Regions from separate parts of the Cohnella boryungensis genome, predicted to be linked through region 1. Evidence: riboswitches for the same ligand, from Rfam matches in the RefSeq annotation. Region 1 holds a riboswitch; each other region holds the start of a gene.
What was found. A riboswitch is a leader RNA that binds a small molecule or an ion and turns the genes downstream of it on or off. The one in region 1 is predicted to bind cyclic di-AMP.
Positions count from the first base shown of each region.

Region 2: linked by a shared signal. The riboswitch ahead of ACFO1S_RS10660 (TrkH family potassium uptake protein) and the one ahead of ACFO1S_RS25125 (hypothetical protein) in region 1 are both predicted to bind cyclic di-AMP.
Region 3: linked by a shared signal. The riboswitch ahead of ACFO1S_RS24290 (APC family permease) and the one ahead of ACFO1S_RS25125 (hypothetical protein) in region 1 are both predicted to bind cyclic di-AMP.

Region 1 is NZ_JBHSED010000065.1:307,848-312,129, reverse strand. It holds gene ACFO1S_RS25135 (response regulator) at 1-255, opposite strand, end outside; gene ACFO1S_RS25130 (ATP-binding protein) at 248-1,792, opposite strand; cyclic di-AMP (ydaO/yuaA leader) riboswitch at 2,320-2,484, shown strand; gene ACFO1S_RS25125 (hypothetical protein) at 2,593-2,994, shown strand; gene kdpF (K(+)-transporting ATPase subunit F) at 3,148-3,225, shown strand; gene kdpA (potassium-transporting ATPase subunit KdpA) at 3,262-4,282, shown strand, end outside.
Region 2 is NZ_JBHSED010000015.1:212,185-216,466, forward strand. It holds gene ACFO1S_RS10655 (CPBP family intramembrane glutamic endopeptidase) at 1-896, opposite strand, end outside; cyclic di-AMP (ydaO/yuaA leader) riboswitch at 1,150-1,332, shown strand; gene ACFO1S_RS10660 (TrkH family potassium uptake protein) at 1,417-2,760, shown strand; gene ACFO1S_RS10665 (potassium channel family protein) at 2,776-3,441, shown strand; gene ACFO1S_RS10670 (polysaccharide deacetylase family protein) at 3,504-4,282, shown strand, end outside.
Region 3 is NZ_JBHSED010000065.1:126,915-131,196, reverse strand. It holds gene ACFO1S_RS24300 (DinB family protein) at 1-30, opposite strand, end outside; gene ACFO1S_RS24295 (Rrf2 family transcriptional regulator) at 120-521, opposite strand; gene ACFO1S_RS24290 (APC family permease) at 680-2,506, opposite strand; cyclic di-AMP (ydaO/yuaA leader) riboswitch at 2,627-2,797, opposite strand; gene ACFO1S_RS24285 (class I SAM-dependent methyltransferase) at 3,032-3,934, opposite strand; gene ACFO1S_RS24280 (ABC transporter permease) at 4,261-4,282, opposite strand, start outside.

The DNA of each region.
Region 1 (4,282 bases):
TTTGGCCGTTAAGACGATGACTGGTACGCTCGACCAGCTCCGCATACGGCCTAACACCTCCATTCCTGATATATCCGGCAATCCCAGATCGAGTATGATCAAATTGGGGCACATCCGGGAAGCCTGCTGCAAGCCTTCCTCGCCTGTCTCTGCCTCATGAACGATATAATGATGAGCCTGTAAGGTCATCTTCAGAATTTTGCGGATTTGCGGCTCGTCGTCGACAATCAATATATTTGCTCTTGGCTCATTCATCCTCGTCGTCCTCCACGTTTGCTTTGGTTTGCGGATTCAGGGGAAGTGTAATCGAAATAACCGTTCCCCGAGGGTCGTTGCGCTTTCCCGTGATCTGGCCGCTATGAAGCTCCACAATGCCTTTGCAAATCGCCAATCCCAGTCCCGTGCCCGTCACTTGACGGGTTGTTTGCGCACGGTAAAATTTTTCGAAAATGCGCGTGTACTCGTCGTGCTCAAGCCCGACGCCTTGATCGGCGACCTCGATTATCAAATTGTTTTCTTTATCGGACACCGCGATGCAGATGTCGCTGCCATCCGGGCTGTATTTGATCGCATTGCTGATGACATTAACCAGCACCTGCTCCAGCAGCACTTCATCGCCCAGCACCATCGGGACGTTTTCCGGCAACTGCACGCTCAGCTTCCGATACTGGCGAAAGTCCTTGACTTGCGCTATCGCTACCCCGATCAGATCTTCTACATCGCACCAATGTTTCCGCAGGCGCAGCATTCCGCTTTCGAGCTGCACCATGCTAAGCAGATTCACGACAAGCCTATTCATTCGGAGGGCGCCGTCCCGGATGGTTGTGAGCAGCACCATTCGATCTTCGGATGTGAAGAGATGGTCGCCATCGATCAGACTGGTTGCCGAGCCGATAATCGCTGCCAATGGGGTGCGCAGCTCATGGGAAACCGAATCCAGAATCGCAGCGCGCAGCCGTTCCGATTCGGCCGTCAAGTGCGCGATTTTGGCTTCTTCCGCCAGCCTCACGCGATCAATGGCGCTGGCGGCCAAGTCGCAGAGCGCTTCCAGCATCCGCTGCTGCTCAGCCGTGAACTCGCGCTTCCGTTCTTTCAGATTGAGGGCCAGCACCCCATGCACGCGATCTTCGGTTCGCAACGGATGGTAATAGCCCGGAGAGTCTCTCAGGGCGGAAGTTCCGTATCCGACGGCTTCGCCGTGATCGAACGCCAGCTTCGCCGTAGCTTTCTCCGTCTCACCCTGTCCCCAATCGCTTTGAACAGAAGAACGATGAGTGAGTACCAGACGATTCCGATGATCTGACAAGTAAATGGCGATGTCCGTACCGATAATTCGGGAAGCTTGCGCGGAGACATTGGCCAATAAGGAATGGATATCCGTCATATCGCTCATCTGGCGGCTGATCTCATAAAGAGCCGCCGAATGGGCTTCCCTCTGTCTGGAATAGAGCAATTGCCGCTTTAGCTTTGCTGCCAAGCTGGCTGTTAATGCGGCAACGGCCAAGTAGACGCCGAACGAGATCAAGTAACGCAGATCCGCCACGGTAAAACTCAAGAGAGGTGAGACGAAGAAGAAATCGAACGCCAGCGCCCCCAGCGTTGCTGCGTAGAGCGCAGGACGCAGCCCCCACGAGACAGCGCTTAAAAGCACTGGAAATAAAAAGAGCAGCGCGATATTGACGACATCCAAAGCCAGGCGAATCGGATGCATGGCCGCTGTCATGCCAATGACAAGCAGCGCAGTAACTATATAAGGCTTCCATGTTGTCCATAAGGATTTCAAATGTAGCATAGGCATTCTTCCCGTTGATCCAAGTTTTCGACACTTCTTATAGCTAAAGGGTAATACAAAAAAGAGAGAAAAGAAACCATCAAGAGGTGTAAAAATCACATAAAAATCATGATAAGTTCCGAATTAACCAGAATTCAAAAGAAAATGAATGATTATTATTCGTAAATTATCGGAAAAGGTTAAATTCCCCCGTATTTCAATGAAAATCTGGCTTGCATAGTTTTACAGGCACCTTTTCCAGAAGTAAGATACAAACCATGAATTGAACCCGCGATTCGATTCAGGTAGGAGTTGGGACGACATCGGCGGCTATAAGACGATCCGAAGCTTGTGTGAGAGCAAGCCGTGCGGAAAGGTCAGGGACAAATGCTTCGCGCGCTTAGGATGAAACGAAGCTGCGGCGCCTCTCACCGCCCGAATTTGTCTGCCTGTCAGGTGAACCGTTCTGCGGAAGGAAGTTGATTCAAGGAGAGGAAGAAGCGTAGTTACCCTCCGGGCGGCGGTCTGGAACCGGAGCTGAATATCTAATATCTAGAACGCTGAGTCCTTGCATGTCAAGGAGCGGGGGAACCAACAGAAGCCGGATCATGGCTTCACGGGGTGAATCGCCCGGCACATTCGGTGCCGGGGGTAGGGCGACTCTCGCGCCCGAATCCGTCAGCTAACCTCGCAAGCGTACGAAGAGGCAACGATTGTCGCGAGTCGGTCAGGACAGCTGAGTCATGATCGGGAAGCCGCGGAAGAGTCCTCTTTTCCAAGGCTTCTTTTTTTGTTGCCTAACCGAATGGAGGCGAATCGTTATGCAAGCCCAAGATGAATTCATACTCGTCTCCGCTCCCAACAAAATAGGGGAGCAGTTTATCAAAGCGCTGCAAATTAAGGATATTCCCTATGCGGCGATCGCAAATCATCAAGCGGAGAGGTCGAGATTGGAAGTATTGGGCGTGAAAAGCATCATTATGGTCGATACGGTGCTGCGGCAAACCTGGACCATTCCGGATCTGCCGGTAGGCAAGGTATTTCTGTTCGAAAGAAGCTTGCCCTTGATTTGCCGATATCTTCAAATTTGCCGTTCGTGGACAGGGAAGCCGATCTATGTGATCACGGGAAGCGATAATCCAAGGCTCGTCTACAAAGGACTCGGCGCCAACTACGTCATTCATAGCCGGAGCGATGATGTTTCGTTTTTGCTCGACGTGTGAAGATCGAATTCGTAAGGGGAATGTCCCATGGGAGGGTTGATTCATCATGCTGGATGTCGCAATGGTACTGATTCTAGCCAGCGCCTTCGGATTGTGCGGCTTATTTGTGGCTTGGTGCGGAACGGTTGCGCAGGAAGCGGAGGGAGACCGCACATGATTATTGTAACGGTTGTTGCAGTTTTACTATTTGGCTATCTGGTGATTGCCTTGTTGAATCCGGAAAAGTTTTAAACGAGTCGATAACGATAGGCTTGAGGAGGGCATAAAATGGCCATTTTGCAGCTGGCGGCGGTCATTCTGATTTTAGTCTTGTTGGTCAAACCTTTGGGGACCTATATATTCCATGTGTTTTCCAATCAGCCCAACCGTACGGACAAAGTATTCGGTCCTCTGGAAAAGCTGATCTATGCGCTGACCGGTTTGAAAAATCGTGCCGATATGAGCTGGAAACGGTACGCGTTCAGTTTGATATTGACCAATGTTGTATTGGTGGCGCTCAGTTATTTGATTTTACGCGTCCAGAAAGGGTTGCCCTTCAATCCGAACGGCATCGATAACATGGAGCCGTCGCTTTCTTTTAATACGGTCATTAGTTTTATGACGAATACGAACCTGCAGCATTATAGCGGCGAAACGGGACTTTCTTACTTCTCGCAAATGGCTGTCATTATGATGATGATGTTCACATCGGCGGCAACCGGCATCGTCGTAGCGATCGCGTTCATTCGCGGTTTGACCGGCAAAGGAAAGACGCTTGGCAACTTCTTCACTGATTTCGTTAAAACGCACACTCGCCTGCTTATCCCGATGGCGATCCTGGTGACGCTGGCTCTGGTTGGCTTGAAAGTGCCGCAAACGCTGAATGCTGCTGTCGAGGCGACAACAATTGAAGGCGGGACACAGCAGATCGCGATCGGTCCTGTGGCTTCTCTGGTATCGATCAAGCATTTGGGTACGAACGGCGGTGGGTTTATGGGCGTCAATTCAGCGCACCCATTTGAAAATCCTAGTCCGCTGACGAATGTGCTCGAAATGCTGTCCATGTGGTGCATTCCGGCCGCACTAACCTATACGTTCGGTCGATTTGCGCGAAATCAAAAGCAGGGATGGGTCATCTTCAGCTCGATGCTCATCTTGTTCGTTGCCTTCCTCTCGATTGTATACACGTCTGAATTGCGGGGAAATCCGGCGTTGAACGCGCTCGGAATAGACGCTTCGCAAGGAAGCATGGAGGGCAAGGAAGTCCGGTTCGGGATTGCGCAGTCGACCTTGTTTACGACGGTTACGA
Region 2 (4,282 bases), on a different contig from region 1:
GTCAGACTCGCGTATAGCGCGAAATAGATACCTGCCAAAAAGATCCCCCTGCGGTACGAGGTAAGACCGCCAAGCGTGCCGGCGTAGATGATGGCAAGAATCATCATCAGCACTTGCGGCAAAATGAAGCCGAAGGCGGAAAGGAGGGAGGCCCACTTTTGCTGCTGCTTCATGTATTCGTTGAAGGATGCGGGCAAATCCACGCTATAGGTCACCGAACCGCCCTGCCACGACGGCTTCGCCGAGCTGGATGGCTCGTAGCCTTCCGGCACAGCGATTCTCAGCCGCAGCTGGGCTTCTCCGATGGGCGACTGACGGGAAACAAATTCGAAAACGTTACTTGCGGATGCAACGCCGCTCCATTCCCAGCGCTCAGTGTCGATGCTCCACATGGCCGCATAATTCAGCGCCCGGGAAGCACGGGATTCCGTAAGCTCGCTTACTTCCGAACTCTGCGGTTTGGCGGAAACGGAGCCGGCGACAAGGTGCTGCCAGGAAACGAGGCGACCGTTTTCCATATCGATGGAGAGGACCAAGGCCCCTTCCAGGCCGCGAGCATAGACCTTGATCGCGTAGACGTCGGTAGGCGCGAAATCGGCCCACTGCTTGTCATACACGTTTAATAGCTTGTTCTTCGAGAAATAGCCGGTCGTTTTGCTATCGGTCATGTGGGTGACTGTCGTAGAGTCGATTTCGTCCGGCCGGAGGCCGAAGTTATCGCCGGCGAGCTTTAAGGCTTGCTGCTTGGCTTCCGCGCGCGTCAGCACGCTGGAGGAAGAGACGGCAAACAATTGACCCGTTATCGGGAATACTTGAATGAACAGGAAAATCACCAGTCCGACCGCGGCGGCCCATACCCATCGTTTATCGAGGTTCATGCGATCTTGAGGGTTCAACAGTCTTCACTCCTTAGGCGGAAAAAGCTCAAAAAAACGGTTACAGCCCGCTTAATCTAGCCGCAAGCCTGATTTTTCATTAAGTATCTCGCATTTTCAACGAAAATGAAAGCAAAAGGAACGATAATGACAGCCCGGTGCCAGAACATGCGGAAAGCCTCTCCAATAATCGTTCAAACGAGTCGGTTTGCCCCCTTTTTGATGTTGTCCGCCTTGAAAGTAAAGACTATAATGCGTAGGTACGTCATTTTTCCAACTTGAATAGCCGAATTTCTGATGCAGAAAATGGGGGAACCAACGGATTTCTTGTACAAGTTACATTGTATTCGAAAATCCAGGGGTGAATTCCACTTCGCGCGATCGTTGCGATGGATAGGGCAGCCTGTTCGAGCCCGAACCCGACAGCTAACCTCGTAGGCTATATCCGAACAGGAATCGTGTGCGAAATTACAAGCACTGGGGTTCCAGTGCTTTTTTGTTGCGCCAAAGCTTGCGAAAACGGGAATTTGAGGGTGGTACCGTGTATAAAAAGGCCTTGAAATGGATTAACGCTTCGCCTCCCAGAACCTTGCTGCTGGGCTTCTCCTTCATTATCTTCCTCGGGGCGGTGCTGCTGCGATTGCCGCTCTCGACCGTTGACCGCGAGCCGCTGTCGTTCGTGGACGCCTTGTTTACGGCGACCTCCGCGACGTGTGTGACCGGACTGGTGCTGTTCGATACCGGTTCGCACTTCTCCACGTTCGGGCACTGGGTCATTCTGATGCTGATCCAGATCGGCGGAATCGGCTTCATGACGATGGCGACGCTGTTTGCCTTGATTCTGAGAAGGAGAATTTCCTTGAAGGAAAGGCTGATCCTTCAGGAATCGCTCAATCAGGGCAGCATTGAAGGACTTGTCCGTCTGGTGCGCAAGGTCATTCTCTACGCATTGGCGCTGGAGACGGTCGGGGCCTTGCTGTTTAGCGCGCGGTTTGCGATCGATATGCCGCTGGGCCAAGCGATCTATCATGGGGTGTTTCATTCGATCTCGATATTCAACAACGCGGGCTTCGACCTGTCGGGAGATTTTAGCAGCTTCTCCAGCTATTCCACCGATTTGTTCATGAACGTTGTCTCGATGGTATTGATCATTCTCGGAGGCTTCGGCTTTATCGTGCTGGCCGATTTGTTCGATCTGCGGCACAAAAGAAAGTTCTCGCTTCATACAAAGGTGGTGCTTACCGTATCCGGTGCCTTGATCCTGATCGGGACGCTTATTATTTTCATCTTTGAATTCACGAATACCAAGTCGATCGGGGGCGACAATTTCGGGCACAAGCTCCTCGTCGCGCTGTTTCAATCCGTAACGACCCGGTCGGGCGGGGTAACTACGGTGGACATCTCGGAATTTCGCCAGGCGACCCAATTTTTCATTATCATTCTGATGTTTATCGGCGCTTCTCCGGGCTCTACGGGGGGCGGCATCAAGACAACGACGTTCGCGGTGCTGGTGGGAGCGGTGCTGGCCATGATTCGCGGCAAGGAGGACGTCGTTCTGTTCCGTCTGCGGCTTGCGCAGGAGCGGGTGTACAAAGCGGTCACGGTTACGCTGTTCTGTATCGGAATCGTCATGCTCGGCACGATGATACTGGCGACGACGGAGGATGCCAGCTTTCTGAAAATCCTGTTCGAAGCGACGTCCGCCTTCGGAACGGTCGGCTTGTCAATGGGGCTTACGGGAGATTTGACGACGGCCGGCAAATTGACGATCATTTTTCTGATGTTTATCGGGCGACTAGGACCGCTGACGCTCACCTATGCATTGGGCCCGAAGGCGGGCAGGCCGCTTTACCGGCATGCGGAAGGCAAGATCATCATCGGGTAGGGGACGGAGAAAGAGATGAAAATGAATCAATTCGTCATCATTGGTCTTGGGAGGTTCGGCTCCAGTCTGGGGCGGGAGCTCATTAAGCTTGGATATGAGGTGCTGGGCGTCGATCGCGACGAAGAAAAGGTGCAGGAGCTTTCCGGCGTGCTGACGCATACGGTGCTGGCGGACGCGACGGAGGAAGAGGTTCTGCGATCCGTCGGCGCCCGTAACTTCGACTGCGGCGTCGTCGCGATCGGCGACGATATCCAGGCGAGCATTCTGGCCACGATCCTGCTGAAGGAGTTGGGCGTCAAGAAGGTCGTCGCCAAGGCGGTATCCGATCTGCACGGCCGCGTGCTGGAAAGAATGGGAGTGGACCGAATCATCTACCCCGAGCGGGATATGGGCGTGCGCGTGGCGCATCAGCTCGTCTCCCCGAACCTGCTTGATTACATCGAGCTGTCCAAGCAATATACGATTGCAGAGCTAGCGGTTCCCCAATGCTGGTCGGGCAAATCGCTGGACGATGTCAATCCCCGGGGGCGCTTCGGGTGCAGCATCGTGGCGATCAACAAGCCGAAGGGAATTATTATCGCTCCCGCAGCCAAGGATGTGCTGGCGACGGAAGACGTAATGGTCGTCATCGGTACGAACGATCAGATCGAGCAGTTCCAGGAATCGATCAACGCGGTGTGAATGAAATCAATCCCAATCGCTCAGGCTAACGGTAAGACGAGCGGTATGGGGGAGGTATGGCGATGACCAGGTCGCGCCTTGGACAAACGGCAAGGGGGATAGCGAGAGCTGTCGCCCTTTTGGTTTTGTGGAGCCAATGCTTCGCCGCAGGGGCCGCTAGCGCGAAGCCCTCCGGGATCAGCTGGAGCGAGATGGAGCGCCGGTATGAGGGCGTATTCGTGCTGTCGGCATCGGGAAAGTCGCGCAAGGTGGCGTTGACATTCGATGACGTTCCCGACCCCCGGTTTACGCCTCAGGTGCTGGACATCCTGAAGGCGAAGAGGGTGCGAGCGACCTTCTTCGTGGTGGGAACCCGTGCGGGCAAGCATCCGGGGCTGGTGAGGCGGATTCATCGAGAGGGGCACAACATCGGCAACCATTCCTACAGCCATCCGGACTTTTCCAAGCTGTCCCTGGAGAAGATGAAGGAGCAGATTTCCCGGGCGGAGCAAGAGATCGCAGGCATCGTGGGCTTCAGGCCGAGACTTATTCGCCCGCCATACGGGGAAATCGTTCCGAGGCAGCTGGAGTGGGCCAAGAGGCGCGGTTATACGGTTGTGAACTGGAACGTGGATTCGTCCGACTGGCGTCAACTGGGGGCCGGCCGAATATTCCGCAACGTAACCCGCTCGGTCAAGCCGGGATCGGTTGTTCTAATGCATGCGGGAGGCGGAACGGGGCAAAGTCTGTCCGGTACCGTCAGGGCGCTGCCGAGAATTATCGATTGGCTGCGGGAGAATCATTACGAGCCTGTTACGCTGACGGAGCTTCTGAAGCTTTCGGAGAAACGCGGCGAAATCCG
Region 3 (4,282 bases), 180 kb from region 1:
CAATTCATACTGGCTTTTGAATACATCCATCTTCTCTTTCTCCGCTCCCCAATTATGAATTTTATATTATAGATTTTAAAGACATTAGATGTCCTTAATTAACTCGAAATAAAGAATGGCTACATAACGATATTCAGTTCCCGCACAAGATCCGACATTTTCTGATTCCTCAGCTGTTCTTCCATCTTCTCTTCTGCCGCTAAAACCACCTTTTGAATCGGGCAATCTGGTCCATGCTCGAAGCTGCAATCGAACAAGGAGGCCGAGCCTTCTATCGCATGGATAATATCTAGGAACGAAATATTCTCCCAATTTAGTTTGAGTCGATAGCCGCCATTCACACCTGTTATCGATTCAATCATGCCCGCCTTTACCAACTTGGTCAGTATTTTGGACAAGTAGGTTGGAGACACATTTTGCCGCTTCGCCAGCTGCTGTACGCCCATTGGTTTTTGCGGGGTGGCTACAGTAAGAAAGAGCATGGTATGGAGAGCATAATCGGTAGCCTTTGAGTACTTCATTCATAATCACCTCGAAAAAAAGACTCTACATATCTACAATAACTATTATGTTACCTTGCGTCAAGGATTAAACCTGCGCTTTTCTTGGAGCAAATCCGCCAAGCCACTATTATCAAAGCAGCTTGGCGGATGGGTTTTCGCCAGCGCACGCGCACTTGTTATTTCTTTAGATGATAAGGAACGGTCGTCACTATGACATCCTTGCGATACAACAGATGCGTGCGAATCATGAAGCTCGTCTGGTTATGAAGAATGTTGTGCCAGCCTTTCTTGGGAATAAATTGCGGAATGATGACGGTAACCTGATAATTTGACTCGCTGGCCTTGCGCTGAATCGAGTCGATAAATCGGGTTAACGGTTGAATGATGCTCCGATACGGCGAATGCAGCGTAACTAACCTAATATCCGGCTTCCAGTCCCGCCACTTCTCTTGAAAGCGCTGCTCCTCCTCCCTCTCGAACGGAACGTACACCGCGATAATCTGGTCCGCAGCGAGGGATTGGGCGTAGTTAAGCGAATGCTCTACAACATGTGTAATTCCCGATACGGGCACTAGGACGATATTCCCCTCGATCGGCAGCGCCGGCTCGCAAGTGGCTAGTCTCAATTGCTCCCCGACGGCTTCGTAGTGCTTTCTTATCCGTATGAACAGGAATATGATTAGTGGCAGGAACAGGAGAACGGACCAGACCTGCGAAAACTTGGTGATGAAGAAGACCAGCGTGACCGTGAAGCTAATGAGCGCTCCGATCAGATTCACGATCAGCTTGGGAACCCATCCATCAGGCTTCTGCCGAATCCACTTCAGGCTCATTCCCGTCTGAGATAACGTAAACGGAATAAATACGCCGACGGCATATAGCGGAATCAATTGCTCCGTATCCCCGCTGAACACGACGATCAGGAGAATCGAAAGCACACCGAGCATAATAATGCCGTTGGAGTAGCCCAATCTGTCCCCTCTTACCTTGAACATTCGAGGGATAAATTTGTCTTTGGCCAGATTGACGGCAAGCAGCGGAAAGGCCGAATATCCCGTATTCGCCGCGAGAATCAGAATCATAGCCGTCGTTCCTTGAATGAAGAAGTACATGAAATGGCGACCGAACGTATGCTCGGCGATTTGCGATACGACCGTGACTTCCGCCTTCGGAACGATCCCGTAGTAATAAGCCAGCAACACGATGCCCGAAAATAAGAGCGCCAGCAGAGCTCCCATAGCCATGAGCGTTTTGGCTGCATTATGCGAAGCAGGAGTCTTAAAGTTCGGAATTGCATTGGATATGGCCTCTACGCCGGTTAAGGCAGAACTCCCCGAAGCGAAAGCGCGAAGGAGAAGAAACAGGCTGATTCCGGCTACCGGCGTGCCGATCGAAGTGTGCAGATCAGGCGAAGCGTGACCGCTGAGGATATTGTACAAGCCCACCCCGATCAGAATAAAAAGCGCCAGCACGAACAAATAAACCGGATAAGCCATCAGCGAAGCAGACTCCGTCACCCCTCGCAGGTTCAATAACGTAATTAGGATGACAAACATCACCGCAATGGCGACCTTGTGCTCATGAAGGCTTGGGAACGCCGAGGTGAGGGCATCTGTTCCTGCAGATACACTAACAGCAACCGTAAGAATGTAATCGACCAACAAGGAGCCGCCCGCAATTAGACCGGCGGATATCCCGAGATTTTCCTTGGAGACGACATATGCACCCCCGCCGTGGGGATAAGCGAAAATGATTTGACGATACGACAAGATCAGCGCCATCAACAGAATAAGAACGCCAATCCCAATCGGGATGGAGTACCAGAAAGCGGCCGCGCCCGCCGTCATCAGCACGAGCAGAATCTGTTCCGGACCATAGGCGACCGAGGACAAGGCATCCGATGAAAGTATCGCTAATGCTTTCGTTTTTCTAAGTCGCTGCTCTCCCAGTTCATTCGACTTGAGCGGCCGGCCCAACAGCCATCTTTTCACTTTTGATCTCAAAGAAATCACCGTTCCTTAATGTGTCATAATTGATAGGCCAATATCCGCGCAAGCCGCGTTTTGTGCATAGAAAAAAAGACCGCAGAGGATCCCCCCGCGGCCGTCAAGCACCGAAGTTTTTCACCCTCTCTAACGACGCTTACGAGGTTAGCTGTCGGATTCGGGCGTTTAGAGTCGCCCTACGGGATGCAAGCAGCCTGCATTTCCCGATTCACCCCTTGCGACGCTCAAGATCGATCGTCGCTTTGGTTCCCCCGCCTTCCTGTTTCGGAAGCTCAGCGTACAGTGAATATCACTTACGGAATGATCATACTGCATCCATGTCGGATTGCCAAACGGCAAAAGCGAAGCCATTAAACGCTTTAATGAACAATTCAGTTCGAAATAACGCTTACATGAACTCGTCTCTTGTTTTCTATTCGAATTTCATTGTCGCTCTGCGTTTCTTCGATACATACGCCCTGCTGCAATACGAAGAAGAGCCCTAACGTTAAGGGCTCTTCTTCGTCAACTGAATAGTTCTTATTAGGTTCGCCGTTCTCCGGAATACATGCTCTGATCTTGCAGGCGCACCAGCACCTTGCCGAAGCGCCCTCCCTGTTGAAAGGTTACCTTATCCGTCGGGTAGGTCCGATCCAGATACGCGGCGATAATATCCCGATGCTGCGAATCTGCGGGAAGCCCGTGCTGCTTAAACCAATTCAACACATTTGCGGTCGCCGCTTCTTTGGTAAGCTCCATCGTTTTCATTTCCTTGGTAATCAGCGACTCGTAAGCATAACCCTTGATGTACAGCAAGTGGAGCAGGTAAGCCATTTCCAGCTGCCCGGTCGTCTGCAGAGGCTGATCGCTGATAAGCGGCAATATCTCGTTCGCCAGGCTGTTCTCCCTGAAGCCTGCCGACAAGCTCATGTAACAATATTGACGAGCGCAGCTCAGCACCTTCTCTACGCTCTCCCAGTCGGCAATAACCGGACACATGGATACGAATACGAGGTCGAAAGCGTTTTTCCAGCCCTTAGCCTCGATCTCAATGTCCTCGAAATCTTCAGGCACAATATCAACACTTCGGTTGTTAAGCTCTTTCGTATTGCTCTCAAGCAGTCGGACCAGAGGAAGGCAAGGCTCTACGGCAGTCACGGCGGCGCCTCTTTCCGCGAACGGGACCGAAAATCCGCCAGAAGCGGCACCGATATCAAGAATAGTCGAATCCTTGAAATCTACGCCTTGTCCTTCTATCCAGTTCATGATTCGTTTCGCTCTCCGCCGTCCCTCTTCGCTGAACGCCTCGGCATTAAAGGCCTCCGCCTTATCGTCGAAAGCATGCGTGCTGTCGATCCCCGCCAATTTCATCTTGTGGATCGTGGTCGATTGATCATTCCTCCAGGCGTCTTCCCAAATCTTCTCATTAAAAAACTCCGAAGTCATTTCTATTCGCTCCTTTTCGTCTAATAAAAAGCTTTTAAGGATATCTCATATCCTTAATTGGATTAAACTGATTCATAGACTTTATTCATCTATAATAACCGTCATTCTATTTTCTGGTCAACCATCGTTTTTCAAAATTAACATAAGTATAATTATGTTAACTATAACGGAAGATTAATATCATTAACTAATTCCCTTCTCAAGCACAAAGGGTGTCCCATCAGCATTTTAACGAAAATATTTATTGATAATGCACGCAAGCTTACTCCGTATTATCTGCAACCATGCGCAAGAGGCCTCACGTCGTGGGAGGCCTCTTGCTGCTCTTATCCCCCGGCTCCCTGGTAC